Regions from separate parts of the Flavonifractor sp. An52 genome, predicted to be linked through region 1. Evidence: a T-box and tRNA genes for the amino acid it is inferred to sense, from the RefSeq annotation. Region 1 holds a T-box; the other regions hold tRNA genes.

Region 1 (9,614 bases):
CCAGTCCAGAGCGGGGTCACTGGGCAGCTTTTTTACAAAGGCCACCTGATCCCCCCGCAGGCCCGCTACGGCAACGGTGGTGTTGCCAATGTCAACGGTGAGCAGCATCTCAGGCGGGTTGAACGGCAGCGGGAGCTTTCTCCAGCTTGAGAGCCCGCACCATGGGCACGCACACCGCGGGGGTGATGACGGCGGCCACAATGGCCTCAGGCACGCCGTTGGCGGCCACGATGCCCAGGATGAAGCCCAGCACCGCGTCGGCGGGGATGCCCTGGGCGGCGGCATAGGCCTCGGTGAAAATGACGCCGATGGAGCCCATCACCAGGGCGGTGTTGGTGAGAGCGCCCACAATACCGGCGATCACCATGCCAACCGTCTGGATACCGGCGTTGGACTTGCGGAAGAGGGTCTTAATGAGGGTGTACACCAGCCAGGGGGTGACACCCACCAGGATACGGGGCACAAAGCAGATGAACAGGGCCCAGGGGCTGCCCCGGTCCAGGCCGGGCACGGGAATGAAGGGGGAAAACACAAAGGAGGAAAGACCGGGTACCAGCGTATTTTTGATCATGCTGGACAGACCGAACATTCCTCCCAGGAACGCGCCCTTCTTGGGCCCCAGCAGAATGGAACCGATGATGACCGGCACATGGAGAATGGTGGCCTTGATCACAGGCAGGTCAATGAGACCCAGGGGTGTAAAGGTGAGCAAAAAGATGATGCCGGTAAACATAGCCAGAATGGCCATGCCCTGCACCTGCTTGCTCCGCTGAGACCGGGTGAGCGCTTTTTTCATATTCAATTACCTCCAGCTGCCGTTCCTCTTAAGAGGATACAGCGCATATTTTGGGTGACTGACCACCGATGGGCTGGGACCTGCCGTCTCCTGAGAGTACAGCGGCCCCGGACGGGGACAGCCGGAGCTATTATAGCGGTTTTATCCCCAAAATGCAATGGCAATGTGGAAAACTTACTTCGTGTCTGCTATAATTGAGGGACACATCACGGCGGCGGAAGGCCGTCCCTACAGATTATAAGGAGCTTCTTGCTATGCAGTTAAAAGGAAAAACCGTGCTGCTGGGGGTCACCGGCGGCATCGCCTGCTACAAATCCGCCAACCTGGCCTCCGCCCTGGTGAAGCAGGGGGCCAACGTCCAGGTGCTCATGACCAAAAATGCCACCGAGTTCATCGGTCCCCACACCTTTGAGTCCCTCACCGGCAACCGGGTGAGCGTGGACACCTTCGACCGCAACTACCAGTTCCAGGTGGAGCACATCGCTCTGGCCGATCAGGCCGACCTGGTACTGGTGGCTCCCGCCACCGCCAACGTGCTGGCCAAGCTGGCCCACGGCCTGGCCGACGATATGCTCACCACCACCATTCTGGCCTGCAACTGTCCCAAGATCGCCGCCCCCGCCATGAACACCAAGATGTACGAGAACCCCGTCACCCAGGACAACCTGGACATTTTGCGGAAATACGGCTGGGAGATCGTGGAGCCCGCCAGCGGCCGTCTGGCCTGCGGGGCCGTGGGCAAGGGCAAGATGCCCGAGCCGGAGGATCTGCTGGAATGTGTCCTCCACGCCCTCAGCCATGAGAAGGACATGACCGGCCTTAAGGTGCTGGTCACCGCCGGTCCCACCCGGGAGGCTCTGGACCCGGTGCGCTATCTCACCAACCACTCCACCGGCAAGATGGGCTACGCCATCGCCAAAGCCGCCGCCGCCCGGGGGGCCCAGGTCACCCTGGTGTCCGGGCCGGTGAACCTGAAAAAGCCCCCTTACATGGAGGTGGTGGACATTGTGTCCGCCCAGGATATGTTTGACGCGGTGACCAGCCGTGCCCCCGACCAGGATATCATCATCAAGGCCGCCGCCGTGGCCGACTACCGCCCCGCTAACCTGGCGGAGGATAAGATCAAGAAGAGCGGCAATGATTCCGATCTATCCCTCCCCCTGGCCCGCACCAGCGACATTCTGGCCTGGCTGGGGGAGCACCGGGCGCCCGGCCAGTTCCTGTGCGGCTTCTCCATGGAGACCCGTGACATGGTGGAAAACTCCAAAAAGAAGCTGGAGAAAAAGCACATCGACCTCATTGCCGCCAACAACCTGAAGCAGGCGGGTGCGGGCTTTGGGGTGGATACCAACGTACTCACCCTCATCGCCGCCGACGGAGCCAAGGAACTACCCCTCATGAGCAAGGAGGAGGCCGCCCACACCCTGCTGGACGAAATTATGGACCGCCGGTGAGGATTCCCCCCTTTTTGCCTTGACGGTAGGGGGAAAAAATGATAGAATAGCCCGCGATAAGGCAGTGATCGGGAAGAGTACCCCCATGTTTCCGCACCAGAGAGGAGCCGGACGGTGCAAGGCTCCGGCGGAGGTGGAGGGAAGGCGCCCGTGAGCCGCGGGGAGGCAATGCCCCGCCGGTCCCCCGCCGTTACCGGGTTCGAGTGCGGACAACTTGTCCGAATTCAGGTGGTACCACGGATTTTTCCGCCCTGAGCTTAGGCTCAGGGCGGTTTTTTCTTAGCCTTCCCCTGGGGGAAGGTGCCCCAGTGCGCACACTGGGGCGGATGAGGGAAACGGTACCATATATGTATAAATTACAAACAAAAGGAGTTTGATTGTACCATGAAAAACACCGAAAAGACCATGGAGCAGATCGTCACCCTGTGTAAGGGCCGGGGCTTCATCTTCTCCGGCTCCGAGATCTACGGCGGCCTGGCCAACACCTGGGACTACGGCCCTCTGGGTGTGGAGCTGAAGAACAACGTCAAGAAGGCCTGGTGGAAGAAGTTCGTCCAGGAGAATCCCTACAACGTGGGTCTGGACGCCGCCATCCTGATGAATCCCCAGACCTGGGTGGCCTCCGGCCATCTGGGCGGCTTCTCCGATCCTCTCATGGACTGCAAGGAGTGCAAGGAGCGCTTCCGCGCCGACAAGCTCATCGAGGACTGGTGCGCTGAGAACAGCGTGGAACTGCCCAAGCCCATCGACGCCTTCTCCCAGGAGGAGATGAAGAATTTCATCGAGGAGAACAACATCCCCTGCCCCACCTGCGGCAAGCACAATTTCACCGACATCCGTCAGTTCAACCTGATGTTCAAGACCTTCCAGGGCGTCACCGAGGACGCCAAGAACACCGTGTACCTGCGGCCTGAGACCGCTCAGGGCATCTTTGTCAACTTCCAGAACATCCAGCGCACCACCCGCAAGAAGCTGCCCTTCGGCGTGTGCCAGATCGGCAAGTCCTTCCGCAACGAGATCACCCCCGGCAACTTCACCTTCCGCACCCGTGAGTTCGAGCAGATGGAGCTGGAGTTCTTCTGCAAGCCGGGCACCGACATGGAGTGGTTCCAGTACTGGCGCTCCTTCTGCAAGGAGTGGCTGCTGAGCCTGGGTATGCAGGAGGAGAACCTGCGGCTGCGTGACCACAGCCCCGAGGAGCTGTGCTTCTACTCCAAGGGCACCACCGACTTCGAGTTCCTCTTCCCCTTCGGCTGGGGCGAGCTGTGGGGCGTGGCCGACCGTACCGACTACGACCTGACCCAGCACCAGAACGTCTCCGGCAAGGATATGACCTACTTCGACCAGGAGACCGGCGAGCACTATATCCCCTACGTGGTGGAGCCCTCCCTGGGCGCCGACCGCGTGACCCTGGCCTTCCTGGTGGACGCCTTCGATCAGGAGGTGGTGGGCCAGGACAAGAAGGGCAACGACGACATCCGCACCGTGCTGCGCCTCCACCCTGCTCTGGCCCCCTTCAAGTGCGCCGTGCTGCCCCTGAGCAAGAAGGAAGTGCTGGCCGGCCCCGCCCAGCAGCTGCGTGACGAGCTGGCCAAGGACTTCATGGTGGACTACGACGACGCCGGCTCCATCGGCAAGCGTTATCGCCGCCAGGACGAGATCGGCACCCCCTTCTGCATCACCCTGGACTTCCAGACCGTGGGCGACGAGAACACCCCCGCCGACAACTGCGTCACCATCCGTGAGCGCGACTCCATGGAGCAGGTGCGCATCCCCATGTCTGAGGTTAAGAATTATATTGCTGAGCGCGTGAAGTTCTGAGTATAAAGGACAAAAAAGCTCCGGTTCTTTGTGAACCGGAGCTTTTTTCTGTCAAAACCCGCCAAATAGTGATGTTAATTTTTCTTACATCATGTATATTTGTCTAAATCTCACAATTTTTCTTACATAGTTTGATTTATTATTACATAATTGACACACAGCTTCAATGATGATAATATTTTCACATAAGGTAAAGTTTTTTATCGCCGCGAAAATATTTTTAAAAGGAGTGTCTTTTATGGAACGCAACTTCCAGACCGCTGAGCCCTTCCGCATCAAAGTGGTGGAGCCCATCAAGAAGACCACCCGGGCCTACCGCACCCAGGCTCTGAAGGACGCCCAGTACAACGCCTTTCGTCTGAAGGCCGAGGACGTGTATGTGGACTGCCTCACCGATTCCGGTACCTCCGCCATGAGCACCGAGCAGTGGTCCGCCATGATGCTGGGCGACGAGAGCTACGCCGGCTGCAAGAGCTTCTATAAGCTGGAGGCCTCCGCCCAGGAAGTGTTCGGTATGCCCTACGTCCAGCCCACCCACCAGGGCCGCGGCGCCGACTTCATCATGGCCCAGTATTACGCCAAGCCCGGCAAGTATGCCGTGGGCAATATGCACTTTGATACTTTTCACGGCAACGCCGAGATCCTGGGCGCCATTCCTGTGGACTGCGTCATCGACGCCGGCCTGGACGCCGCCAGCCCCGCCGAGGATTTTAAGGGCAACATCGACCTGAACAAGGTGCAGAAGATCATTGACGAGCACGGCGAGGACGCCATCTCGGTGATCATCATCACCGTCACCTGCAACAACAACGGCGGCCAGCCCGTGTCCATGGCCAACATCAAGGCGGTCAGCGAGTTTGCCAAGGCCCACAACATTCCCGTGGTCATCGACTCGGCCCGTCTGGCCGAGAACGCCTGGTTCATCAAGACCCGGGAGCCCGGCTATGAGAACAAGGACATCAAGGAAATTACCCGGGAGATGTTCTCCTACTGCGAGACCGCCACCATGAGCTCCAAGAAGGACGGCCTGGTGAACATCGGCGGCCTGATCGTCACCCGCAACCACGACTTCTACCTCTATTCCAACGTCCAGGCCATTGTCCACGAGGGCTTCATCACCTACGGCGGCCAGTCCGGCCGTGACATGGAGGCTCTGGCGGTGGGTCTGCGGGAGGCCACCACCGACGAGTACCTGGAGTACCGCATCAATCAGGTCAAGTACCTGGGCGACCGCCTGAAGGAGAAGGGCATCCCCTGCGTGGAGCCCAGCGGCGGCCACGGCATCTATGTGGACGCCCGCCGGTTCTTCCCCCACATCCCCCAGTGCGAGTTCCCCGCCCAGCGGCTGGTGGTGGCCCTCTATCAGGAGGCCGGCATCCGGGCCGTAGAGATGGGCGCCTGCGCCTTCGGCGGCAAGGACCCCGTCACCGGCGAGCCCATCTGGCCCGCTCTGGAGCTGATGCGCATCTCGGTGTCCCGCCGGGTGTACACCAACAACCACCTGGACTGCATCGTGGATGCCATGGAGTACATCTATCAGCACCGCGACGAGTACAAGGGCATGAAGCTGATCTATGAGGGCCCCATCACCGCCCTGCGTCACTTCACCGCCGGCTTCGAGCTGCTGTAAGCCCATCTGCCCCGGACCGGGGCCCTCAAAAGCCCCGGTCCGCAAAAAACCACAACGGGTACATCTGTATCTGGAGACCTTACCCAGCCGGAACAAAGTCCACTTCGCTTTGTTTGGACAGGCGCGCCTGTGCGCCCGGTCGAACGGCTCAGCGCAAAAAAACCGCGGAAAAGCTGGCACTTTTCCGCGGCCAATGGGCAGAAAACCCATCCATACGGATGGGAATCCTGAACATTAAATTATATTATATGCCCATCATCCATCTCTGTCAAGAGGTGGGCGCGCAGGGCGGCGGCCACCTGCCGCCAGCATCAAATTGAATCTTGTTCCCATGCCGCCGGTCTCCAACATCCCTGTACGCTTGCAAAGAGGATAGGAGGGACAACAAATGGGAAAACCTGACAACACCCTGCAAACCCCTGATCGTGAACAATTCGGCAGCCGGATCGCCTTTGTGCTGGCCTCCATGGGCGGCGCCATCGGCCTCGGCAACATCTGGAAATTCCCCTACCTGGTGGGACAGCACGGCGGCGCAGCCTTCATTGTCGTCTATCTTCTGGCGCTGCTGTTGGTGGCCACACCCGTGCTGATGACGGAATTCGCCATCGGCCGCAAGACGGGCACCAGCTACACCACCGCCCTGAAAAAGCTGCTGCCCGGCAAGAAGTGGTATCTGCTGGGCATCATCGGCGTCATCGCCCTGACCCTGACCCTGTCCTTCTACGGCGGCATCGCCGGCTGGACGGTGGCCTATCTGACCAAGTCCATCACCGGTTCCTACAGCGGCATGGGTGCCGATGAGATCGGCGCCATGTTCGGCAGCTTCTCCGCCGACCCCTTCCAGATGGTATTCTGGCTGGGCGTCATGCTCCTCATCACCACCGTGATCGTCCTGCGGGGCGTCAAGGGCGGCATTGAAAAGGTGTGCAACATCCTGCTGCCCATCATGTTCGTATTCATCATCTTCCTGGCCATCCGGGCCATCATGCTCCCCGGCGCCGACGCCGGTCTGGCCTTCTACCTGATCCCCGACTTCTCCAACCTGAACGCGGAGACCGTCATGGCCGCCATCGGCCAGGCCTTCTTCTCCCTGGGTGTGGGCTGCGGCAACCTGGTGATCTACGGCTCCTATCTGGACCGGAAAAAGACCATCGGCTCCAGTACCATCATGGTGGCTCTGGGTGACACTTCCGCCGCCATCCTGTTCGGCCTGATCATCTTCCCCTCCGCCTTCGCCTTCAACATCGAAGCCGGCATGGGCCCCCCGCTGGTCTTCATCACCCTGCCCGCCATTTTTGCCCAGATGCCCTTCGGCATGGTCTTCGCCTCCATCTTCTTCATCATGCTGTTCTTCGCCTGCCTGACCTCCACCATCTGCATCATGGAGGCCATTGTGGGCTTCCTGGTGGATGAACTGAAGATCGCCCGGAAGAAGGCCACCTGGATCGTGGCCGGCGTGGTGTTTGTCATCGGCTCGGTGATGATGATGTCCTTCGGGCCGCTGGCCGACTTCCTCATCTTTGGCAAGACCATCTTTGATTTCTTCAACGACACCGTGGTGTCCGCCATCCTGCTGCCGCTGGGCGCCCTGCTCATGGTCATTCTGGTGGGCTGGATCCTCAAGCCCAAGACCATCCTGGACGAGATGAACATCGGCGACGGCCTGAAGGTGAACCGCTATTACACCATTACCATCCGCTATATCGCCCCCATCGCCATCATCCTGATGTTCCTGCAGCTGATCGGCGTGATCACATTCTAGCCTCCCTCTTTCATTCAGCCCTCTTCTTATTCCCTGGTGCGGCAGGGCCCGGTTTGGCGCCGGACCCTGCCGTACCTCTGTTTTTCCGCCGCTTCCTCTGGACAATCGGGTGGTTTTGGTTTAAACTGAAATGAAGAAGAAAGGGAGCGCAGATATATCAACTGCCGCCCCAATGAGGTGAGCCATCCATGGAACAGAAGAAACAGCTGGAATCCGTTCTGCCGCTGATGCGCTTTTTCGCAGAGATGCTGGGACCGGATGCTGAGATCATTTTATACGACGTGGATGACCGGGTGGTGTATCAGGTCCTCAACCCCATGGACGATGAGATGGTACCCGGCAGCGAGATGCGCTCGCTGGAGCGGAACCTTCTGGACTCGAAGATCTATGAAAAAGAAGATTTTATCGTCAATTACCGAGCACTTTCCCGCTCCAAGCATAAGCTGAAATCCGCCACCTTCTTTTTGAAAAACAACCCAGAGCGGCAGCTGCGGGGCATGATTACCGTCAACATCAACGTGGAGCGGCTGGTGGAGTTGCGGGATGCCCTCAATGTAATGATTTCGGGCTATCGGCCCTATGAGGCTCCCGCCGAGAGCCCCTTCTACAACAGCTTTGAGGTATCGGTGGAGGGGCTGGTATCCACCTCTATCCGGGAAGAGCTGGACAGCTTTGGGGTGGAACCCACCCGCCTGAGCTACCAGGAGAAGATGGAGATGGTGCGTCGTTTGGACGAAAAGGGTATCTTCCTGGTAAAGGGAGCCATTGCCGAGCTGGCCTCCGCCCTCAAGACCACCGAAACCAGCATTTACCGCTATTTGAACAAGCTTCAGGAACAATCCTGAACGATTTCATAAAAAACGTGCTGCAAAGGCAGCACGTTTTTTTACGCCTTTATGGCCTCCCGGGCAAAATCGGCGGCCTGGTCCAGGTCGCTCTGGTCCGGGTGGGTCAGGGCCAGGTCAAAAGCCTGGATCATGGATTTCAGCTTGGCGTTGTCCGGGTCGGCCTTCAGCTGGGCCTCGTACCGGTCCTTCACCGTCTGGGGCATCTTTCCGGTGCAGAAGAAACTGCTCACCACCTGGTTGCCCTTGGGGACCTCCGCCTTGAAGCGGTCGGACAGGGAGGCGAAGTACAGCTCGGAGATACCGAAACCGGCGGTGCCGAAGATGGCCACCCGTTTGCCGTACAGGCTATGTAAAAATTCCTGCATAGCCGGAGTGAGGGTACCCTTGTCGGTCCAGGACCCGGCAAAGACCAGCTCCGCCTGGTCCACGTTCTGGGGCGGCGGGCCGAAGGCCACAATGTCGTGGCCCTCACAGGCCTCCCGGATGGCCTGAGCCACCTGGGCGGTGTTACCGGTCTGGCTGTCGAATACAATGGCGATTTTCATAGGTCCTCCTTTGGACGGTGGGCGGCCCTTGGGGCCGCCCCTACGAATCTTCTTTCTGTGTAGGCAATGTAGGGGCGACCTTTATGGTCGCCCCCAGGGTCACCGGAATTTCCGGCTCTCCGCCACCGCCAGCTCGTCGCAGCGGTTATTAAATGGGTTATCGGCGTGGCCCTTGACCCAGTGGAGATGGACGGTGTGATAGTCGCACAGGTCCAGCAGGGTGGCCCACAGATCCGGGTTGAGGGCGGGCTTCTTGTCCCCCTTCACCCAGCCTCTGGCCTTCCAGCCCCGGGCCCAGCCCTTCTCCAGGGCGTCAATGACGTACTTGGAGTCAGAGTAGAGCTCCACGATGCAGGGCTCCTTCAGGGCCTTCAGGGCGGTGATGACGCCGGTAAGCTCCATACGGTTGTTGGTGGTGTGGGCCTCCCCGCCGGAGAGTTCCTTTTTGAACTCCCCGTATTGCAGAATGGCCCCCCACCCGCCGGGGCCCGGATTGCCCGAGCAGGCCCCGTCGGTGTAAATGGTGACTGTTTTCATAGATCTCCTATTATAGCCTTCCCCTGGGGGAAGGTGGCTGGCCGAAGGCCAGACGGATGAGGGGAACGCCGCCTTTACCTGCCGGTCAATGACGGCACACACACCCTCAAAATTCTGTTTGATCTCAAGATTTGTAAAACGCAAAACCTTGATTTTTTCCACTTCTTGCAAGTAAGCCATTCTGGCGGCGTCCAGTTCTGGACCATTTCCCTCATAATGCT
Region 2 (9,614 bases), on a different contig from region 1:
AAATGATTGCCATCACCTTCCAGAACACCGCGTTTTGTTGGAAAAGTAAAAAAAGAGGTTTACTTCCACACTTCACTTTGATAAAATAAGAAAAACGGGCGGCTAGGAAGCTGCCCGCCGGTTTCCGAAAGAGAATCATCAGGAGGTCAAATACTCTATGACGAAAAACGAAAAGCGGGAACACAGTGATCTGCTGTATGAAGCGATCCTCACCCTGAAGGACCTGGACGAGTGCCGGAAGTTCTTTTCCGATCTCTGTACGGTGGCGGAACTGCGGGCCATGGAACAGCGGTTTGAAGTGGCAATGCTGTTGTCCGAGGGCATGATCTACAACGACATTCTGGAGCGCACCGGCGCTTCCAGCGCCACCATCAGCCGGGTGAACCGGTCTTTGCAGTACGGTGCCGACGGCTATCAGGCAGTGCTGCCCCGGATCAAGGAGAAGCAGAGCGGCAATGGCGTATGAATATCTGGCCGGCTGTTATGACCGTTTTACAGCCGACGTTCCTTACGCCGCCTGGGCCGACTATCTGGAGAAGCACTTTGCCCGCAGTAAGCTGCCCATCCATACCGTGCTGGACCTGGCCTGCGGTACTGGTACCCTGACCTGTGAGTTGGCCCAGCGGGGGTACGAGATGATCGGCGCCGACCTGTCGGAGGAGATGCTGGCCCAGGCAGCCGAGAAGGCCCGGGACGTGGAGGGGATTCCTCCTATCTTTCTGCACCAGGCCATGGAGAAGCTGGACCTGTATGGTACCATCGACGCCTGTGTCTGTTGTCTGGATAGTGTAAACTATGTTACCCAGCCCAAAAAACTGGCACGGGCCTTTCAGCGGGTCCATACCTTTTTGATGCCGGGAGGACTGTTCCTCTTTGACATCAATACCCCGGACAAGCTCAAGGGGCTGGACGGTCAGCTTTTCATGGATGAGGACGAGGACGCCTGCTGTATCTGGCGGGCGGAATACTCGCCCCGCCGGCGTATCTGTAGCTACGGCTTTGATATCTTCTGCCGGGAGGAGAATGGACTGTGGAGCCGGATGGAGGAGGTCCATGAGGAATACGCCTATGAGCCGGAAGAGCTGGAGCAGATGCTGCGCCAGGCCGGTTTCCGGCAGATCAAGCAATATGGCGAACTGAAGATGCGCCGCCCCGAACCGGGGGAACAGCGCATCTTTTTCGCCGCACGAAAGGAATTTTAAACGTATGTCAGATTCGATCATTCGCGTTCTGGCTAAGGACGCTCCTGTCAAGGCCTCGGCCATTTCCGCCCGGGCCATGGTGGAGCGGGCCAGACAGATCCATAAGACCCTGCCGGTGGCTACTGCGGCTCTGGGCCGCTCCCTGATGGCCGCCTCCATGATGGGCAACCAGCTGAAGGAGGAAAACGGCTCTGTCACTCTGCGGATCAAGGGCGACGGACCTCTGGGGGGCATTACTGTGGTGTCCGACAGCGCCGGAAATGCCAGGGGCTATGTGGTCACCCCCCTGGTTGATCTGCCTTTGAAGGGCCCTGCCAAGTTGGATGTGGGTTCTGCTGTGGGCAAGGACGGCTCTCTTACCGTCATCAAGGACATGAACATGAAGGAGCCCTATGTGGGTACCATCCCTCTGGTATCCGGTGAGATCGCCGAGGATATCACTTCTTATTTTGCGGAAAGTGAGCAGATCCCTTCCGCCTGCGCCTTGGGTGTGCTGGTGGACGTGGATCAGAGTGTGCTGTGCGCCGGTGGTTATCTGATTCAGCTGCTGCCTGGTGCAGACGACAGCGTTATTACTGCTATTGAAGAGGGCATTGCCAAGGTGGGCCCCGTTACCGAGGCTATGCGCAACGGTGAGAGTGCCCGCAGCCTGGTGGAGCGTGTTCTGTCTGCCTTTGACCTGGAGGTCCTCAGTGAGGAGCCGGTGGAGTACCGCTGCTATTGCAGCCGTGAGCGGGTGACCCGCGCCCTCATCAGTATGGGCCGGGAAGAACTGGAGTCTCTCATCAAAGATCAGGGCAAAGCAGAGCTCACCTGCCAGTTTTGCGACAAGGTTTATGACTTTACAGGCGAGGAATTGCAAGGCCTTCTGAATTCGATTTGATTTTTTGAAAAAAATCGAAAAAAGTTGTTGACAACTGGGGGTCGTTCTTGTATAATAACTTTCGTCGCTTGGCCCGACAGCCAAACGAAAGCGAAAGAAGAACGAGGGAGCATAGCTCAGCTGGGAGAGCGCATGCCTTACAAGCATGATGTCACAGGTTCGAGCCCTGTTGTTCCCACCACTCCCTTTCTGGGAGCTCCCGTACCCCCTACCGTCTGGCGCGGTAGTTCAGTTGGTTAGAACGCCGGCCTGTCACGCCGGAGGTCGAGGGTTCAAGTCCCTTCCGCGTCGCCATTCGCCTCTGTAGCTCAGTTGGTAGAGCAGGGGACTGAAAATCCCCGTGTCGCTGGTTCGATTCCGGCCGGAGGCACCACCGTTCCTGGTGGATACCGCAAGGTATCCACCAGGGGCACCTTTAAAATCCAGGCATATGTGTTCCGTTCTTTTCATAGGATGGAAACAAATGCAGGTGTAGCTCATCTGGTAGAGCGCCACCTTGCCAAGGTGGAGGTAGCGAGTTCGAGCCTCGTCACCTGCTCCAAAAATGATAAAAGGAAGGTCCGCCCTTCCTTTTATCCATATGGCGACATAGCCAAGTGGTAAGGCAGAGCTCTGCAAAAGCTCCACCCCCAGTTCGAATCTGGGTGTCGCCTCCAGAAGAAGAAGCACCTGCAAAGCAGGTGCTTCTTTTTGATTTCTTGAGCGATTAAAATATTTGGCGTAAATGCACCGCTCACTGCTTGGGCTGCTAGTCTTAGCTTGCATCTATATTGTTTGGATAAGAAGAGAACCGGTTATCAGAAGGTAACCGGTTTTCTTCTTTGTATATACTGGAAAATATCATATGATATGGTATAATGAGAAAAATGTAGAACAACAGTATGGTGGAGAGGGGAAGTGCGGATATGAAGAAAAAGAGAAGATCGAAGAGACGCAGGCGGAGCGCCTCCGGTGTGGTGCTGCTGATTGTTTTGTTTCTGGTGATAGGCATAGGTGTGGTGCTGGTGCGGATGCTGCTCTCGCCCAAGGAAGGGTCTACAGCGGCCTCTCCGACTGAAACAGAATTACCCTTACCCCAGGTCACGACAAGTCTTCAGACGCCGTCTGCGGTCGTTACAGGGCGCCCTGATAAGGAAGATCCGGAGAGCATTCTCTACCAATATCTCTATGAACAGGTAGACGGGCAGCAGCAGGTAGTGAACTTTACAGCGGAAGATATGAGCATGGAGCAAATCGGGCAAGTGCTGGAACAGCTCCAGCGTCAGCCGGAATTCTTCTGGTTGAAAGGCTACGAATTGGCTGGCAGCGGCACAGAGTACCAGGTGAAGTTTGACTGGAAATATACGGATTTGATTACCAGGCGGGAACAGGTGGAGCAAGCGGAGGCCCAGGCGCTGGCTGCCATTCCGGAAGGGGCGGGAGACTATGAGACTGCCCTGAGCCTGCATGACTGGCTGTGTGATCACATTGTATATCAGAGCAGCAGCGACGGCAGCGATCAGGACCTGTACGGTGCGTTGGTAAATGGACGGTGTGTGTGTTCCGGATACAGCCAGGCCTATGTGTACCTCCTGCGCCGGGCCGGTATCCAGGCCGAGACAGTGCGGGGTACTGCTGACAATGGAACAGGTGCCCAGTCCCATGCCTGGACAAAGGTGGTTCTGGATGGGGAGGTATATTATACCGACGTGACATGGGACGACCAGGAGACACATCCGGACGGACATACTTATAGCTGGTTTGCAGTTACCAGTGAGCGTATGGCCTCTACCCATTTTGCGGAGCCGGAGCGAGGCGCGGAGATGACGCCCAGTTCCGCGGTGGCGTGCAATTACCACTACCGCAACGGCTGGGTGCTGGAGCAGTTCAACACAGAAGAACTGGTCCGGATCTTCTCCTCTCAGACTGGCGGAAGCCTTACTGTACTGGCCGCAGATGAGGCGGTATATGGTCAGCTGATGGAGTTGGTACAGGACGGGGAGGCTATGACCGCTGTGCTGGAGCAGGCAGGCTATCCGGTCAGTCAGTATACCTATTTCCACTCAGAAGGTTCGCTCTGTCTGGACCTGTTCCCGGAGGCATGAGCGAGTCTAAAAAGCTGCATGGCGGACAGGCCGCCTCACAGGAAGGAAATTGATATGTGGGCAGATTGTTGTTTTTACCTTTCGGTGCTGCTTCTGGCGGGCAGCCTGATTGCCGCTGTCAGGATATATAGAGCACCCTATCAGCGGGGGCGGTTTCTGTCGCCGGTCAAGTGCGTCCTGGCCGGGGTATTCCTTGCTGCGGTCCTGCTGTTTCTCCCCCTTCATCTGGAGCAGTTTCCAAAGGATTTTGTGGGAGGGATAAACAGCGTACTGCTGTCCATTCACAGTACCATGAGGCTGTTTGTGCTGGATGGGGAGTTTGACGGTGTACTGGCATTTACCTCCGCTTTACCAGACGGTGTGGTACGTACCGGGTACTCGGTTGTTGCCGCAGTACTGTATGTACTGGCTCCCGCTCTTACCTTCGGCTTTGTCTTGTCCTTTTTTAAGAATATTTCCGCTTATCGCTCCTTGCTGTTTCACTATGGGACCGACGTTTATGTTTTTTCCGAACTGAACGAGCAGGCTCTGGTTCTGGCGCGAAGCATCCAGAAGAAGGACAGACGCTGTCTGCTTGTTTTTATGGATGTATTTGAGAACCATGAGGAGTCTATCTTTGAGCTGTGTGAGAAGGCAAGAGAGCTGAAAGCGGTCTGCTTCAAAAAGGACATCGTTGATATCAGCTGGAACATCCACAGCAAGAGAAGCTGTGTGTCTTTATTTGCGATAGGGGAGAATGAGTCCGAAAATATTGAGCAGTCCATCAAGTTGGTGGAGGCGTATAAAAACCTCCCCAATTTCCGCCTGTATGTTTTCTCCACCAGGGTGGAAAGCGAGGTTTTGTTCCAGACTGCTGTGGATGGCGGAATGCGGGTCCGGAGAGTGAATGTGATCCGGTCTCTGATCAGTCAGACCCTGTACCGGGAAGGCGGTTCTCTGTTTGAGGGGGCCATAGACTGCGGGACCTATAAGCTGATATCGGTGGTACTGATTGGTTTGGGCCGGTATGGCACGGAGATGCTGAAAGCCTTATCCTGGTTTTGTCAAATGGACGGGTATCAGGTAAAAATTCACGTCTTTGACCAAAGAAATGACGCAGAGGAGCGGTTTACCGCGCTGTGTCTGGAATTGATGGCGCCGGAGCGCAACGGAACCGCTACGCCGGGCGAAGCGCAGTATCATATTGTGATCCATGGAGGAATGGATGTGCAGACCGCCCGGTATGCGGACTGCTTTCATGCCATCGGACCAATCAGCCACGTCTTTGTAGCGCTGGGGGATGATGGCCGGAACGTTGAGGCGGCGATCAATGCCAGAATCATGTGTGAACGTCAAGGACAGCATCCTACAATTCAGACCATTGTATATGATCCTTTGAAGAAAAAGGCATTGGAGGGGATCACCGATTACCGGGGCAATCGGTATCGCATTTCCTTCATTGGGGATTTGAATGAATCCTATTCCCAAAAAGTCATTCTGGACTCGGAGTTGGAACAAGCCGCATTGGAGCGGCATCTGAAATGGGGAACGGAGAGCGCCTTTTGGGCATACGAATTTAACTATCGTTCTTCCGTTGCTGCGGCAATCCATTTGAAAATGCGGATCTTATGCGGAATTCCTGGGGCCTCAAAAAAGGAAAGTGAGCTGACTCCGGAGGAGCGGAGGACCATTGAGGAGCTGGAGCACAGGCGCTGGAACGCCTATATGCGGTCCGAGGGCTACCGGTTCAGCGGATCTGTCTCACCGGAGAGCAGAAATGATCTGGCAAAGCTCCACCATGATCTGGTCCCCTTTGTGAAGCTCAGCGAGGAGGAGAAACGAAAGGACTCCCGTGTGGGGACGGCCTGAATTGACGCAAGCGTCTTGTCAGCCTCTGAATATCGGCGTATACTGAGAGCGAATTAAGATATCCGCACCGACGGATGAAAAGGAGCGAGAAGATAGTGGAACAAATCTGCATACGCCCCATGGAGGAGAACCAGGTGGCTGAGGTATCGGCCCTCATCGGCCGGGTGCTGCTGGAGGTCAATATTCGGGACTATCCCCGCGAGGCTCTGATGGAGTTTGTAGAGTATTACAATCCGGAAGGTGTGGCTGCTATCCCCAAATCAGGCGGACACAGCTATGTGGCTATGCTGGGGGATGAGCTGCTGGCCTGTGGCTCTGTGGCGCCTATGGAGGACCGGCCGGGGGAGTGCGAGATCAGGGCCCTGTTTGTACGGCCTGACTGGGAAGGCAAGGGTGTGGGCAGAAAATTGGTGCAGACCCTGGAGGCTGACCCGCTGTTCCGGGCTGCCAAGCGTGTGGCGGTTTCCGCTTCTCTGACCTCCCACGAGTTCTATTTGAAACTGGGCTATCGCTACCAGGACGGGATCAAAGTCTGTGAGGATAACGACCATTACTGGATGGAGAAATTCAACTAAGAAAAAGGCCTCCAGCCGGGATTTCCCGGCCGGAGGCCTTTTTTATGGCGTTTATACCCGACCAATGTCAGTGCGGAAGTGCATATCCTGGAAGTGGATGTGCTTGGCGGCGGCGTAAGCGCCGTCGATGGCCTCATCCAGACTGTCGCCCACGGCGGTGACGCCCAGAACACGACCACCATTGGTAACGATATCACCGTTGTCGTCCAGCTTGGTACCGGCGTGGAATACCACGGAGGTCTCGCCGGCCTCCTCCAGGCCGGTAATGGGGTAGCCCTTCTGATAGCTGCCGGGGTAGCCGCCGGAGGCCAGCACCAGGCAGCAGGCCGCGCCGGGCTTCCAGCGGATATCCATCTTGTTGAGCTGGCCCTCACGGCAGGCGGCGAAGATCTCCATCAGGTCGGAATCCAGCAGGGAGAGGACAGCCTGACACTCGGGATCACCGAAACGGGCGTTGTACTCCACCACCTTGGGGCCATCAGGTGTAATCATGAGGCCAAAGTAAATGACACCCTTGAAGGGACGGCCCTCCGCCTTCAGTGCTGCTACGGTGGGCAGGAAGATGTCCCGCATACACTGGATGGCCACGGCGGCGGTGTAGTTGGGGGAGGGGGAGATAGCGCCCATGCCGCCGGTGTTGGGGCCCTGGTTGTCGTCATAGGCCCGCTTATGGTCCTGAGAGGAGGGCATACACAAAATATGCTCTCCATCGCAGAAGGCCAGCACGGTGACCTCGGGGCCGGTCATGCACTCCTCGATGACGACCTTGGCCCCAGCCTCGCCGAAGCGGTGATCGCTCATCATGGAGCGGACGGCATCCTTGGCCTCCTCCACAGTCTGGGCCACAATGACACCCTTGCCCAGAGCCAGACCGTCAGCCTTGACCACGATAGGGGCGCCCTGAGCTTCCACATAGGCCAGAGCGGCGTCCATATCGGTAAAGGTCTCATATTTGGCGGTGGGGATGTTGTACTTCTTCATCAGGTTCTTGGAGAAGATCTTGCTGGCCTCAATGATGGCGGCGTCCGCGGTGGGGCCGAAGGCAGGGATACCCGCCGCCTCCATGGCGTCCACCATGCCCAGAGCCAGGGGATCATCGGGGGCTACCACCACAAAATCCATGGCGTGGCTCTTGGCCCACTTCACCATACCGTCCACGTCGGTGGCGGCGATGGGAACGCACTGGGCGATGGATTCAATGCCGCCGTTGCCGGGGGCGCAGTAGAGCCGGGTGACATGGGGGCTCTGGGACAGCTTCCAGCAGATGGCGTGCTCCCGCCCGCCTCCGCCTACGACTAATACCTTCATGTTCAAACCTCGTTTCGTTACCCCCGTCCTTTTCGCGTAGCGAAAAGCTTTTTCGCGGAGGGTGTTGCGCTCCGTGACCCCGGAGCGAAAAAATCAGATGTATGTCTGGGAGAATTCACTTCTCCCAGACATACCCCGACCCGCGCCGTGGGCGCGAAACCGGGGGTATCGCAGAACTGCGCCAATGTACATTGGCGCAGTTCTGCGTATCCAGGGGGTATTGGATACCCCCTGGAACTGGTTTAATGGTGGAACAGCCGCATCCCGGTAAAGGCCATGACAATGCCGTACTTATTGCAGGTGGCAATGACGTGGTCGTCCCGGATGGAGCCGCCGGGCTGCACGATGTAGGACACGCCGGACTTGCGGGCCCGCTCCACGTTGTCACCGAAGGGGAAGAAGGCGTCGGAACCCACGGTCACACCGGACTGGGTAGCGATCCAGGCCTTTTTCTCCTCAGCGGTGAGCACCTCGGGCTTGACCTTGAAGGTGTTCTGCCACACGCCCTCGGCCAGCACATCCTCGTACTCGTCGGAGATGTACACGTCGATGGCGTTGTCCCGATCGGGGCGGCGGATGCCGTCCACGAACTGGAGGCCCAGAACCTTGGGATGCTGGCGCAGCAGCCAGTTGTCCGCTTTGTTGCCTGCCAGACGGGTGCAGTGGATGCGGCTCTGTTGGCCGGCACCCACACCGATGGCCTGACCGTCCTTCACATAGCACACCGAGTTGGACTGGGTGTACTTCAGGGTGATCAAGGAGATGAGCATATCCCGCTTGGCGTGCTCGGGCAGCTCTTTGTTGTCGGTAACGATGTTGTTCAGCAGGTCGGCGTTGATCTCATAGTTGTTGCGGCCCTGCTCAAAGGTGATGCCGAACACGTCCTTGTGTTCGATGGCCTTGGGGACGTAGTTGGGATCGATCTCCACCACGTTGTAGCCGCCCTTACGCTTGGTCTTGAGGATGGCCAGGGCCTCCTCAGTGTAGCCGGGGGCGATGACGCCGTCGGACACCTCCAGAGCCAGATAGCGGGCGGTCTGGGCGTCGCACACGTCGGACAGGGCGGCCCAGTCGCCGTAGGAGCACAGCCGGTCGGCGCCACGGGCCTTCACATAGGCGCAGGCGATAGGGGACAGGTCCATGTCCTCCGCAAAGTAGATCTTCTTCTCCACGTCGGTGAGGGGAGTGCCCACAGCGGCGCCTGCGGGGGAGACGTGCTTGAAGGAAGCGGCGGCGGGCAGGCCGGTGGCCTCCTTCAGCTCCTTGACCAGCTGCCAGGAGTTCAGCGCGTCCAGAAAGTTGATGTAGCCCGGTTTGCCGTTAAGCACCTTGATGGGCAGCTCGCCGGACTCCATAAAGATGCGGGCAGGCTTCTGGTTAGGGTTGCAGCCGTATTTCAGCTCCAGTTCGGTCATGTTCTGTGCTTCCTCCTTTTTACTGATGCTTGTTGAGGATGACGGTCTCCCAGTTGCCGGTCATGATGTCGATATAGCGCACAAAGAGGGAGACCTTGTTCTCCTCATTGAGGCTGTTCCAGATCAGCTGGGCAAATTCCTCGGGAGTCTCGCTGGTGATGGCGATCTGCTCCGGCTCACCCTCGAAGGAGGGCAGGGGATTGCCGTCTCCCATGTAGGTGTGGATGAAGTGGCCCTGACCGGCCAGGGGCTTCTCATAGGCATAGAAGTAGCGGCGGCAGGAGGCGGGATCGCCGTCG
Region 3 (9,614 bases), on a different contig from region 1:
CGGAGCGGAAAGAACTGCGATGTGCCGCTATACTCAGTAAGGAGGGGCGCGCTGAGCGCCTTTTCTCAGAAATAATGGTTAGCATAATCTAACCACATGAATGGAGAGCGGTACATCATGAATACGCAGAAAAAAGGGATGACGGGAAAGGACATCATTACGGTGGGAATTTTCTCCGCCATCTACTTTGTCATTAACTTTGCTTTTATGCTTCTCAGCGGTCTGCATCCTCTGCTTTGGATCTTGATGCCTGGCCTGATCGCCATATTTGCGGGTATCCCATTCCTGATGATGTGTACTAAGGTGCCAAAGACCGGTGCGGTGGTTCTGATGGGCTTTATTACGGCCTTGATCTACTTTGTTACTGGCCAATTTACGGTGGTGATTCTCATTGCTTTTGCAGTGAGCTGCATCCTGGCGGAGCTTTGCCGGATCTGTAGCCATTACCGGTCTTTCCGTGGTAATGCTCTGGCCTACGTGTTTTTCTCGCTGGGGATGATCGGCTCCCCGCTGCCTGTCTGGATCATGCGGGACAGTTTTCTGGCGCAGATCAGCCAGCAGGGAATGCCGGAAGCCTATGTCTCCACCTTGGCGGCATTGACTTCCCCGGGTATGATCGTGGTTCTGGTGGGGGCGCCTATCGTGGGAGCTATTCTGGGTATCCTGCTGGCCAAAGGAATGTTCCGCAATCACTTTGAGAAGGCGGGGATTCTGTAACATGGAGGAGGCACGGCGCTGTTTGGTGTTCGACCCCAGGGTGGGTCTTGCTCTGCTGGTTTTCGCCAATCTGGCAGCCTTTAGTGAGCAACCTTTTTGGATGGAAATGATATGGATCGGTTTTCTCCTGCTCCTGATGCTGCTCCATCGCTGCTTTGCCATGGTGGGGAAAAGCCTCTTGATCTTCGGAGGAATCCTGTGCCTGCAATACTGGATTCTGCCGGCTGCGCCGGGATGGGTTGCTACCAGCTTCTCTATTTTTGCCAACTATGCCCGCCGGATGATGCCTTGCCTGATGCCCGGCTTTCTGATGATAAAGATTTGATTTCCCGTATCTCCGCCGCCATAGATAGGAACAAGGCAACGGCGGAATACCAGGCAGCAAGAAAGGAAATGCTTTCCGATCTCCCCGAACTCACAAAGGAAAGCGCCCGCGTTGGCCGGTTGTATTCATGGCCCGGCGGGTGGATCAGGCTGACCCGCGTATATCGCCTAACCGAACAGGAGGCAAACGAAAACGCGCTTCTTTACCTGGATAGATGGGAAGGCGTTGACCATACCGGAATGACCCACGGCGCAGCTTTTCACGATGGCGATACGCTAAAAACCACAAAAAATTGGAAGATTTAATCTTTTCTAAAACAGGAGGATGTTTTATGACCTGGCAAGAACTTTTTGCCCATAGCTGGAGAGGTGACGAGGCCGAGATCAAGATCTTTGACCACCTGCGCCGCCCGGACAAGCTGACCGACACCGACGGCGTAGCGCTGTACGACCGTAGCGCCGCCGGAACCATCCAGCGTATGGAGGAGGCGCTGGAAGCCCTCAAGGGCTACCGGCAGGCCCTTGCAGAGCGGTACGCGGTCCTTGCGACTATGCCTTATAAACTCCGCCTTGACCTGATCCGGCACAAAGGATGGTATGACAAGCGCGTGACCTACACCCTGCGCCTGGTCCGTGTCTATGAGGACGGCCACGAAGATACCGAGCACGAGACCAAATACCCCGGAACCGAGCGCCGCGCAGCTATCAGCGCTTTTGAGGCTATGCAGAAGCAGCGACCCGGGATCGAGTGCAATATGGACATCAGTAAAAAGAGCTGGGAGCGCTAACTGCTCTCAGCTCCGTGTGTAACGGCGTGTGCAATTTTTGCATCTGAACCAGGTTTTTAATTACAGAAATCGGAAACGCACAATGTAAAACGGAATCGCTCTTTCCGTTGCGAGAGTAAGAAAAAACCCCGTAGCCGTTGAAGCTACAGGGTTTTCTTTTTGGTGACCCGTCGGGGATTCGAACCCCGGACCCACTGCTTAAAAGGCAGTTGCTCTGCCGACTGAGCTAACGAGTCATATGGCTGGGATGGCTGGGCTCGAACCAGCGAATGCGGGAGTCAAAGTCCCGTGCCTTACCACTTGGCTACACCCCAACATGGCTGGTCAATAGCAAAGGGGCCGGAGCGGACGCTCCGGCCCTTCCGCCATGCGTTTATGGGGTGGGTGACGGGACTCGAACCCGCGACACTCGGAACCACAATCCGATGCTCTACCAACTGAACTACACCCACCATATGGAAAAACCAAACGGGAAAATGGCACGCCTGAAGGGACTCGAACCCCTGACCCACTGCTTAGAAGGCAGTTGCTCTATCCACCTGAGCTACAGGCGCGTATGGAGCGGGTGATGGGAATCGAACCCACGCGACCAGCTTGGAAGGCTGGGATTCTACCATTGAACTACACCCGCATGGGCGCTGACTGTTGTTAAGTACGTCAGCCAGAATATAGTAGCATACCATTTGCTATTTGTCAACGCTTTTTTACACAGTCCAGAAAAATTTTTCTCCAACTTGCAAAACAGGCCTTCCTTGGTTATGATGAGAGAGCAGGCTATCTGGCAGAGGAGGAAATCCCGGTATGAAAATCAGTTATCAGATGGTACGCCAAGCGGAAGAGATCCGCACCTATATCACACAGGCTGACCATTCGCTGTCGGCACTAGGTTTTACAGAACACAGCTTTGCCCATGTGACACGCTGCGCTGAGGTCGCTGCTGACATTCTGGTACAGCTTGGTTATGATGCTCATCAGCAGGAACTGGCCCGCATTGCTGGTTTTATGCACGACATCGGCAACGTGGTCAACCGCCACGATCACGCCCAAACCGGCGCGGTTATGGCCTTTCGTATTTTGGATAAGATGGGAATGGAACCGGCAGATGTAGCCGCTGTCATCACCGCCATCGGCCATCACGACGACTCTACCGCCTTCCCGGTCAATCCTGTGGCCGCCGCCCTGATCCTTGCTGACAAGACAGACGTGCGCCGCAGCCGGGTCCGCAACAAGGAGCACCAAAGCTTTGACATCCATGATCGGGTCAACTACGCCGCCGAGCGTTCCGATCTTTCGCTGGACAAGGATGCCGGTACCATTACCCTGACTCTGACCATCAATACAGAGTTCTGTGCCGTTATGGACTACTTTGAGATCTTTTTAGAGCGGATGCTCCTGTGCCGCCGAGCGGCCGAGCACCTGAGTCTCCAGTTCAAGCTGGTCATCAACGGTCTGGCTCTTCTGTAAGAGAAAGCCCGGTTCGGCGTTTGCCGAACCGGGCTTTTTTATTCTTTCACGCAATTACATGAGACGCACGGTGTAGTAGACCGCCAAGATCAGCAGCCAGGCTACCAATACGCCGTACAGCAGTGCCAGGGCCCCCAGCACGCACGCCGCGATTACCACCACGGCGACCAGGGCGCAGGTCACATAGAGCATGGCGTAGTTCGCGTTCTTGGGCAGGATTTCCTTGCTCTTTCCTTTGATGTTCCACACGCCCTTGTGGGCCTGGAGCATCCGGAAGCACACAGCGGCAACCACAACGATCACGGCCAGTACAGCCAGATAGCCATATCCCACCAGAGGACTGCTGGCAGCCTGAGCAGCAACTTTAACGCCCAGCAGGCCCAAAGCACCGAGTACCGCAGCAAAGAAAAATTCCCGCTGGTAGAGATAGTAAATCAGCGCCAGCACGGCTACCGCAGGCACCGCGATGTACAGGAAATTGATGCCCTTGTCATAGAAGTAATGAATGACCACCGCACACACGGCCAGCACCAGAGAAATCCCGGTCAGGACCCCCGGCAGACAAAGAGAACGGCCTGCACGCCAGAATACCAGGGTCCAAATCAGCAAAACCACGAAGCAGATCGGCAGTACAATCGACAATACATTGAACATTCCCTGAAGGGCCACCGCAATATAGACCTGTTCAGTGGTAAAGTTTACATATACCTTGTTCAGCAGAAGGAGCAGAGCCTCCAGCACCACAGCGCCCAGAATCCACCAGAGGACTTTGGTCAAAACGATGTCTTCTTCCCGTGCGCGCTGGGCTTTCTGTTGTTCTTTCTTATTCATGTATCCATCTCCTGTGGCAAAGTGTTCGGCAGATATGGCGAACAACTCTGAATCATCAATCTCATATAGTTTATCAGAATCTGCCGCATATTGCAAGTCAAGAATCCCTTTTCTCTTTTCAATCGTGAAAAACTATGCTAGAATAAAGTCTGCAAAAAATTCCAAAACCGCGGCGCCATCGGTCTTTGGCGGAGCCGCACCATGCAGAATGGAGTCAATCATGAAGCGTTTTCTTCCTTTCCTTTGCTGTCTGCTTTTCCTAGCTGGCTGCACCGCCCCCTCTGCCGATGCGGAACCTGCACAGGTCCAGTTCTTTTCCATGGACACCGTCATGTCCATCCGTGTATATAACGAAGGCGGCGAAGATGCCATCCAGGCCGCCCGGCAGGAGGTCGAACGTCTGGACAAGCTACTTTCCCGCACCAATCCGGACAGCCAGATCTCCCTTCTCAACAGCCATGCCGGCGACGGTACCCTGATCTCTTTGGATGCCGAGGTGGCAGATCTGCTGTCCTTTGCCAAATCAGTTTCTCAGCTGCTGCCCGGCTGCTTTGATATCACCATCGCGCCTGTGATGGACTGCTGGGGCTTTACCAAGGAGGAGCGCCACGTTCCTTCAGCTGAGGCTTTGGCCGACGCTATGTCTCTGGTGAACAGCGAAGCCCTCATTGTGGATGAGGCCTCCTCCTCTGCCCGACTTGAGCAGGCAGGCATGGAAGTGGACCTGGGCGCGGTGGCCAAGGGCTTTGCCGCCGGCCGGGCGGACGCCGTGCTGCGAGAGTATGGCGTTACTTCCGCTCTGCTGGATCTGGGCGGCAACGTCACCGCCATTGGCAGTAAGCTGGATGGTTCCGCCTGGCAGGTGGCGGTCAAAGACCCGCAAAACACCTCGGAGGCTCTGTGCGTCCTCTCTCTGGAGGACCAGACCGCCTCCACCTCCGGCGGGTATGAGCGCTATTTTGAGGAAAACGGTCAGACCTATCACCACATCATCGATCCCAAAACCGGCTATCCCGCCGACAGCGGTCTTTTGTCTGTGACGGTGATTTCCTCCGACCATATGCTGGCCGACGCTCTCTCCACCACCCTGTTTGTAGCCGGTCCGGAGGAGGCGCTGGACTTCTGGCGCAGCAGGGATGATTTTGAGCTGGTGCTGTGTACGGAGGACAACAGGGTAATCGTCACCGAAGGTCTGGAGGCGGGCTACCGCCCCGCCGGTGAGGATCGGGGGTATACCTATGAGATCGCCCGCCGCTGATCGCCGCCGTCCCACCCTGTGGGACGGTCTGGTCGTACTGGCTGTAGTGGCTTTCGCGGTACTTCTGGTATTCCTGCTGCGCCCTGCAGAGGGCAGCGCCGTCACCGCCGTCATCACCCTGGATGGCGAGACAGTGGCCCAGTATCGCCTGGATCAGCTGTCCCAGCCGGTTACGCTGGATGTGGAAGGGGCAGCCTACCCCCTCACCATCCGGGCGGAACAGGGCCGTATCTGTATTGAACACAGCGACTGTCCCAGTCAGGACTGTGTGCGTACCGGCTGGATCAGCCGCCCGGGGCAGCAGATCATCTGTCTGCCCAACCGGCTGGTCATCTCCCTGTCCGGTACGGAGCCTGAACCCTTTGACGCGGTAACAGGCTGAAAAATTCCCCACCTGCGTTTCTTTTTTCCTGGAAGGAGGTTCGCCTGTGTCTGTTTCCCTCCGACGGCTCACCCGCTCGGCAGTCCTCACGGCCCTGGCCCTGGCTCTCTCCGTGGCGGAGGGCCTGGTCCCACTGACCATTCTTTTCCCCCTTCCCGGCCTGCGGCTTGGCCTGGCCAATCTGGTCACCGTGTACGCCCTGTGCCGTCTGTCCGGTCGGGAGGTTCTGCTGATTCTCATTGCCCGCTGTCTGCTGGGTTCCCTGCTGGGAGGCAACCTGATGGCACTGGCCTTCTCTCTCACCGGCGGTCTGCTGGCCCTTGGTGTCATGGCCCTGCTGCTGCGGCTGCCAGGCCTGTCCCTGTTCGGGGTGTCCATTGCCGGCGCTGCCGCTCACAATACCGGACAGATCCTGGCTGCTATGGTCGTGTTGGGCACTCCCGCTCCTCTGGTTTATCTGCCCCCCCTGCTGCTGTGCTCTCTCATCACCGGAACGGTCACCGGCGGAGTCTCCATTCTGCTGGTCCACCGGGTCCCCTTTCCCGGAAAGGTATGAATGGTAGTTGTCACACCTGAAAAAAGGTGGTAAAATGAGAACCCAATCTCATTTTACCACCTTTTTATTTGTCAGGAGGGATTGCTATGACCGACCGGGAACTGGTGGATCTGGCCTTTACCATGTTGGAACGCTCCTATGTCCCCTACTCTCATTTTCCTGTGGGCGCCGCCCTGCTGTGCGCCGACGGGACGGTATTCACCGGCTGTAATGTGGAAAACGCCGCCTACGGCTCCACCATCTGCGCCGAGCGCACTGCTCTGGTCAAGGCGGTGAGCGAGGGCCACCGGGATGACTTTGTCCGGTTGGCTGTGGTGGGCAACTCCACCGACTACTGCTGGCCCTGCGGTGCCTGTCGTCAGATGCTTTACGAATTTGCTCCCGACCTGACGGTTCTGGTGGGCCGCTCTGACCGGGACTTCGTTCGCCTGCCCCTCCATGAACTGCTCCCCCACGGCTTCGGGCCCAAGTCTCTGGCGTGATGGGAAACCAGGTTTACGTCGTCTCCTGCACCGATTACGCCAAAGCGGAGACTGCGCTGCGGAAAACGGTGGAGCGGATGGGCGGAATTTCCCGGTTTGTTCAGCCGGGTGAGCGCATCCTGCTGAAGGCCAATCTGCTCCGCCCTGTCCCGCCGGAGGCAGCGGTTTGCACCCACCCGGCGGTGATCGGCGCTATTGCCAAGCTGATCCGGGAGGCCGGGGGCACTGCCCTCATCGCCGACAGTCCCGGCGGCGCGCTTCAAAAGGAATCGGTACTCCGCAATCTGTACGAAAAGACCGGTGCGGCCCAGGCTGCTCAGGAGTCCGGTGGCGAGGTCTGCATGGACCCCTCCGCCCGTTTAGTAGAGCTGCCGGAGGGAAAGGTGCTCCGGCAGGCCGAAATCATCTCCCCCGCTCTGGACTGTGACGGCATCTTTGATCTGTGCAAAATGAAGACCCATGTCTTTATGGGCATGACCGGCGCGGTCAAAAACAGCTTCGGTCTCATCCCCGGCCTGACCAAGGTGGGTTTCCATGGCTCTCACCCGGATCAGGCCCAGTTTGCCCAGGTGCTGTTGGATCTCATTGGCTTTATGAAGCCCCGCCTCAGCGTCATGGACGCCGTTCTGGCCATGGAGGGGGAAGGTCCCGGCTCCTCCGGTACGCCCAGACAGGTAGGCCTGCTTCTGCTCTCAGATAATCCTCTGGCTCTGGATGTGATCGCCGGGGAGATCATGGGGCTGCCCCGAAACAGCAACCCCGTTTTGCTGGCAGCGGAGGCCCGGGGGCTGTCTCCCACCCGTTGGGAGGATGTGGAGCTGATCGGCGCCCGTCTGGATGACTTGCGCATCCCGGACTATAAATTTCCTGCCAACGTGCGGAGCAATCTGATGGAGTTTCTGGGGCCCCTCACCGGCGCTGCCGGGCGGCTGTGTAAGAGCCTGCTGTCCCAGACTCCCAGGGTACAGTCCAAGGTGTGCGTGGGGTGCGCCATCTGCAAAAACGCCTGTCCCGGCAAAGCCATCACCATGACCGGCCCCGACGGCACAGCCAAGATCCACCCGCGCTCCTGTATCCGCTGCTACTGCTGTCATGAGTTGTGCCCCCACAAGGCGGTGAAGCTGAAACGCAGCTGGCTGGGCAAGCTCTTAGGCAGCTAAATGGCGGCATTTAAATTTTTTGAATATTGCACACAAAACAGGATATGCTAACAGCGGTATCTCAATTTGGAGGAGGCAGCATATCCTATGTTCCTGGACAAGATCGCCCTGGTCCTTGCCATCATCGGCGGACTCAACTGGGGCAGCATCGGCATTTTTCAGTTTGACCTGGTAGGCTTTCTCTTCGGAGGACAGTCCAGCACCTTCAGCCGCGTGATCTTTACCCTGGTTGGTCTGGCGGCTATCTGGTGTATTTCTCTGCTCTTCCGGGACCTGCGGGACAAAGATCACACCTAAGCGCCATTTTAAAACGGGCCTTCCGCAACATGATGTTGCGGAAGGCCCGTTTCCTGTTAGTTTTGCTCCAGCAGGTCCAGAGCCGCCTCCAGCTGGGCATCTCCCTCATCGGTGAGATAGACCTCCCGATCCAGAGTCAAACCGGTCCCAATCAGCGACGTACCGCTGCCGGTAAAATAGGCCCCGGTAGAGATGGCCATAGCGCCGCCGTGGGGCAGGGCGAAGGTCTGCTGAGAATACCCCTTCCCGCTGGTGGGTTCGCCCACAATGACCGCCACTCCCTGCTCCTGGAGTTCGGCAGCAAAGAACTCAGCGGCAGAGTAGGTATTGGCATTGACCAGCACTGCCATGGGCAGATCCACACAGGCGGCATCCGACTGGGTAACCTCCTCATTGCCTGCCCGGTCCCTGCTGATGAAGATGGGTCCCTCGGGCAGCAAGAAGTCCAGCATTTCGGTCAGCTCACTGAGGTAACCGCCTCCGTTGTTGCGCATATCAAATACCAGCGCCTCGGCGCCCTCTTCCTGGAGACGGGTCACCTCTTCCTTCAATCGGTCAGCGCTGTGGTCGTAGAAATTGGCCAGGGCCACATAGCCCACATTGCCCTCCAGCATCTTGGCTGTGACCGGATCGCTGTCCAGGCTGGCCCGGGTCACCTCCACCGTACGGGTCTCCCCGTCCGTTCCCAGGACCTCCAGGGTAACAGTTGTCCCCTCCTCGCCCTGGATACGCTCAGCACCCTCATAGCGGGCCTCACCGGCCAGAGAGAAGCCGTCCACCGCGGTAATCACTTCACCGCCCTGGAGGCCGGCAGCCTCCGCAGGACCGCCTTCTGTTACCTCTACAATGGTCAGGCCATCTTCCGACTCATAGTTCACTGTAACGCCGATGCCCACATACTGGTTGGTGCGGCGCTGGTTCTGTGCCTCATACTCCTCCTCTGTGAGGTAGTAGCTCCACCGGTCTCCCAGACCGTCCACCATACCGCTCAGGGCAGAATCCACCACCTGCGTCTCATCGTACTCTCCCACAAACCGGCTGTTGACCAAGTAGAGGCCCTCCAACAGGGACAGGCCCTCCTTGCCGAAGATCCCATAGAAAACAGCCAGCAGCACCCCTGCCGTCAGGAGCATGGTGACCGGCAGCAGGATGATCAGATGGAGGGCGGAGAAGCGTTTGGTTCGCATACTGTATCATTTCCTTTCTGAACGTAATAAGCAAAGAAGGGCGGAGGGGTTGCCCCCTCCGCCCTCATGTACCATTCAATTTTACCACGGGGGAGTCAAATTCAGCGACGGGAATTTGCTCTCCGGATCCACCCGCGTATAGTTGTCCCGCACTTCAAAGTGGAGATG

The links. A T-box is a leader RNA that pairs with one kind of tRNA and senses whether it is charged. The one in region 1 lies ahead of B5G06_RS01060 (glycine--tRNA ligase), so its partner is inferred to be a tRNA-Gly.
Region 2: it has a tRNA-Gly gene. The T-box ahead of B5G06_RS01060 (glycine--tRNA ligase) is inferred to sense a tRNA for this amino acid. The anticodon was not compared.
Region 3: it has a tRNA-Gly gene. The T-box ahead of B5G06_RS01060 (glycine--tRNA ligase) is inferred to sense a tRNA for this amino acid. The anticodon was not compared.

Annotation. Positions count from the first base shown of each region.
Region 1 is NZ_NFIB01000002.1:46,283-55,896, reverse strand. It holds gene B5G06_RS01075 (type III pantothenate kinase) at 1-108, opposite strand, end outside; gene B5G06_RS01070 (ECF transporter S component) at 110-796, opposite strand; gene coaBC (bifunctional phosphopantothenoylcysteine decarboxylase/phosphopantothenate--cysteine ligase CoaBC) at 1,051-2,250, shown strand; T-box leader at 2,306-2,507, shown strand; gene B5G06_RS01060 (glycine--tRNA ligase) at 2,635-4,071, shown strand; gene B5G06_RS01055 (tryptophanase) at 4,310-5,701, shown strand; gene B5G06_RS01050 (sodium-dependent transporter) at 6,090-7,463, shown strand; gene B5G06_RS01045 (helix-turn-helix transcriptional regulator) at 7,652-8,308, shown strand; gene bilS (flavodoxin family protein BilS) at 8,350-8,856, opposite strand; gene rnhA (ribonuclease HI) at 8,956-9,393, opposite strand; partial or broken gene B5G06_RS14250 (endonuclease domain-containing protein) at 9,484-9,614, opposite strand, start outside.
Region 2 is NZ_NFIB01000028.1:16,542-26,155, reverse strand. It holds gene B5G06_RS10900 (YerC/YecD family TrpR-related protein) at 158-466, shown strand; gene B5G06_RS10895 (class I SAM-dependent DNA methyltransferase) at 456-1,202, shown strand; gene hslO (Hsp33 family molecular chaperone HslO) at 1,207-2,085, shown strand; tRNA gene B5G06_RS10885 (tRNA-Val) at 2,191-2,266, shown strand; tRNA gene B5G06_RS10880 (tRNA-Asp) at 2,303-2,379, shown strand; tRNA gene B5G06_RS10875 (tRNA-Phe) at 2,383-2,458, shown strand; tRNA gene B5G06_RS10870 (tRNA-Gly) at 2,551-2,626, shown strand; tRNA gene B5G06_RS10865 (tRNA-Cys) at 2,668-2,741, shown strand; gene B5G06_RS10860 (transglutaminase domain-containing protein) at 2,991-4,169, shown strand; gene B5G06_RS10855 (hypothetical protein) at 4,224-6,017, shown strand; gene B5G06_RS10850 (GNAT family N-acetyltransferase) at 6,113-6,592, shown strand; gene purD (phosphoribosylamine--glycine ligase) at 6,644-7,900, opposite strand; gene B5G06_RS10840 (phosphoribosylaminoimidazolecarboxamide formyltransferase) at 8,143-9,315, opposite strand; gene B5G06_RS10835 (IMP cyclohydrolase) at 9,335-9,614, opposite strand, start outside.
Region 3 is NZ_NFIB01000006.1:101,113-110,726, reverse strand. It holds gene B5G06_RS03820 (MptD family putative ECF transporter S component) at 118-717, shown strand; gene B5G06_RS03815 (hypothetical protein) at 740-1,042, shown strand; gene B5G06_RS03810 (hypothetical protein) at 1,006-1,347, shown strand; gene B5G06_RS03805 (hypothetical protein) at 1,374-1,829, shown strand; tRNA gene B5G06_RS03800 (tRNA-Lys) at 1,990-2,065, opposite strand; tRNA gene B5G06_RS03795 (tRNA-Gln) at 2,069-2,143, opposite strand; tRNA gene B5G06_RS03790 (tRNA-His) at 2,206-2,281, opposite strand; tRNA gene B5G06_RS03785 (tRNA-Arg) at 2,307-2,383, opposite strand; tRNA gene B5G06_RS03780 (tRNA-Gly) at 2,387-2,460, opposite strand; gene B5G06_RS03775 (HD domain-containing protein) at 2,631-3,293, shown strand; gene B5G06_RS03770 (hypothetical protein) at 3,348-4,124, opposite strand; gene B5G06_RS03765 (FAD:protein FMN transferase) at 4,345-5,382, shown strand; gene B5G06_RS03760 (NusG domain II-containing protein) at 5,363-5,764, shown strand; gene B5G06_RS03755 (Gx transporter family protein) at 5,811-6,320, shown strand; gene cdd (cytidine deaminase) at 6,407-6,802, shown strand; gene B5G06_RS03745 (DUF362 domain-containing protein) at 6,802-7,962, shown strand; gene B5G06_RS03740 (DUF378 domain-containing protein) at 8,050-8,259, shown strand; gene B5G06_RS03735 (S41 family peptidase) at 8,316-9,446, opposite strand; gene B5G06_RS03730 (murein hydrolase activator EnvC family protein) at 9,528-9,614, opposite strand, start outside.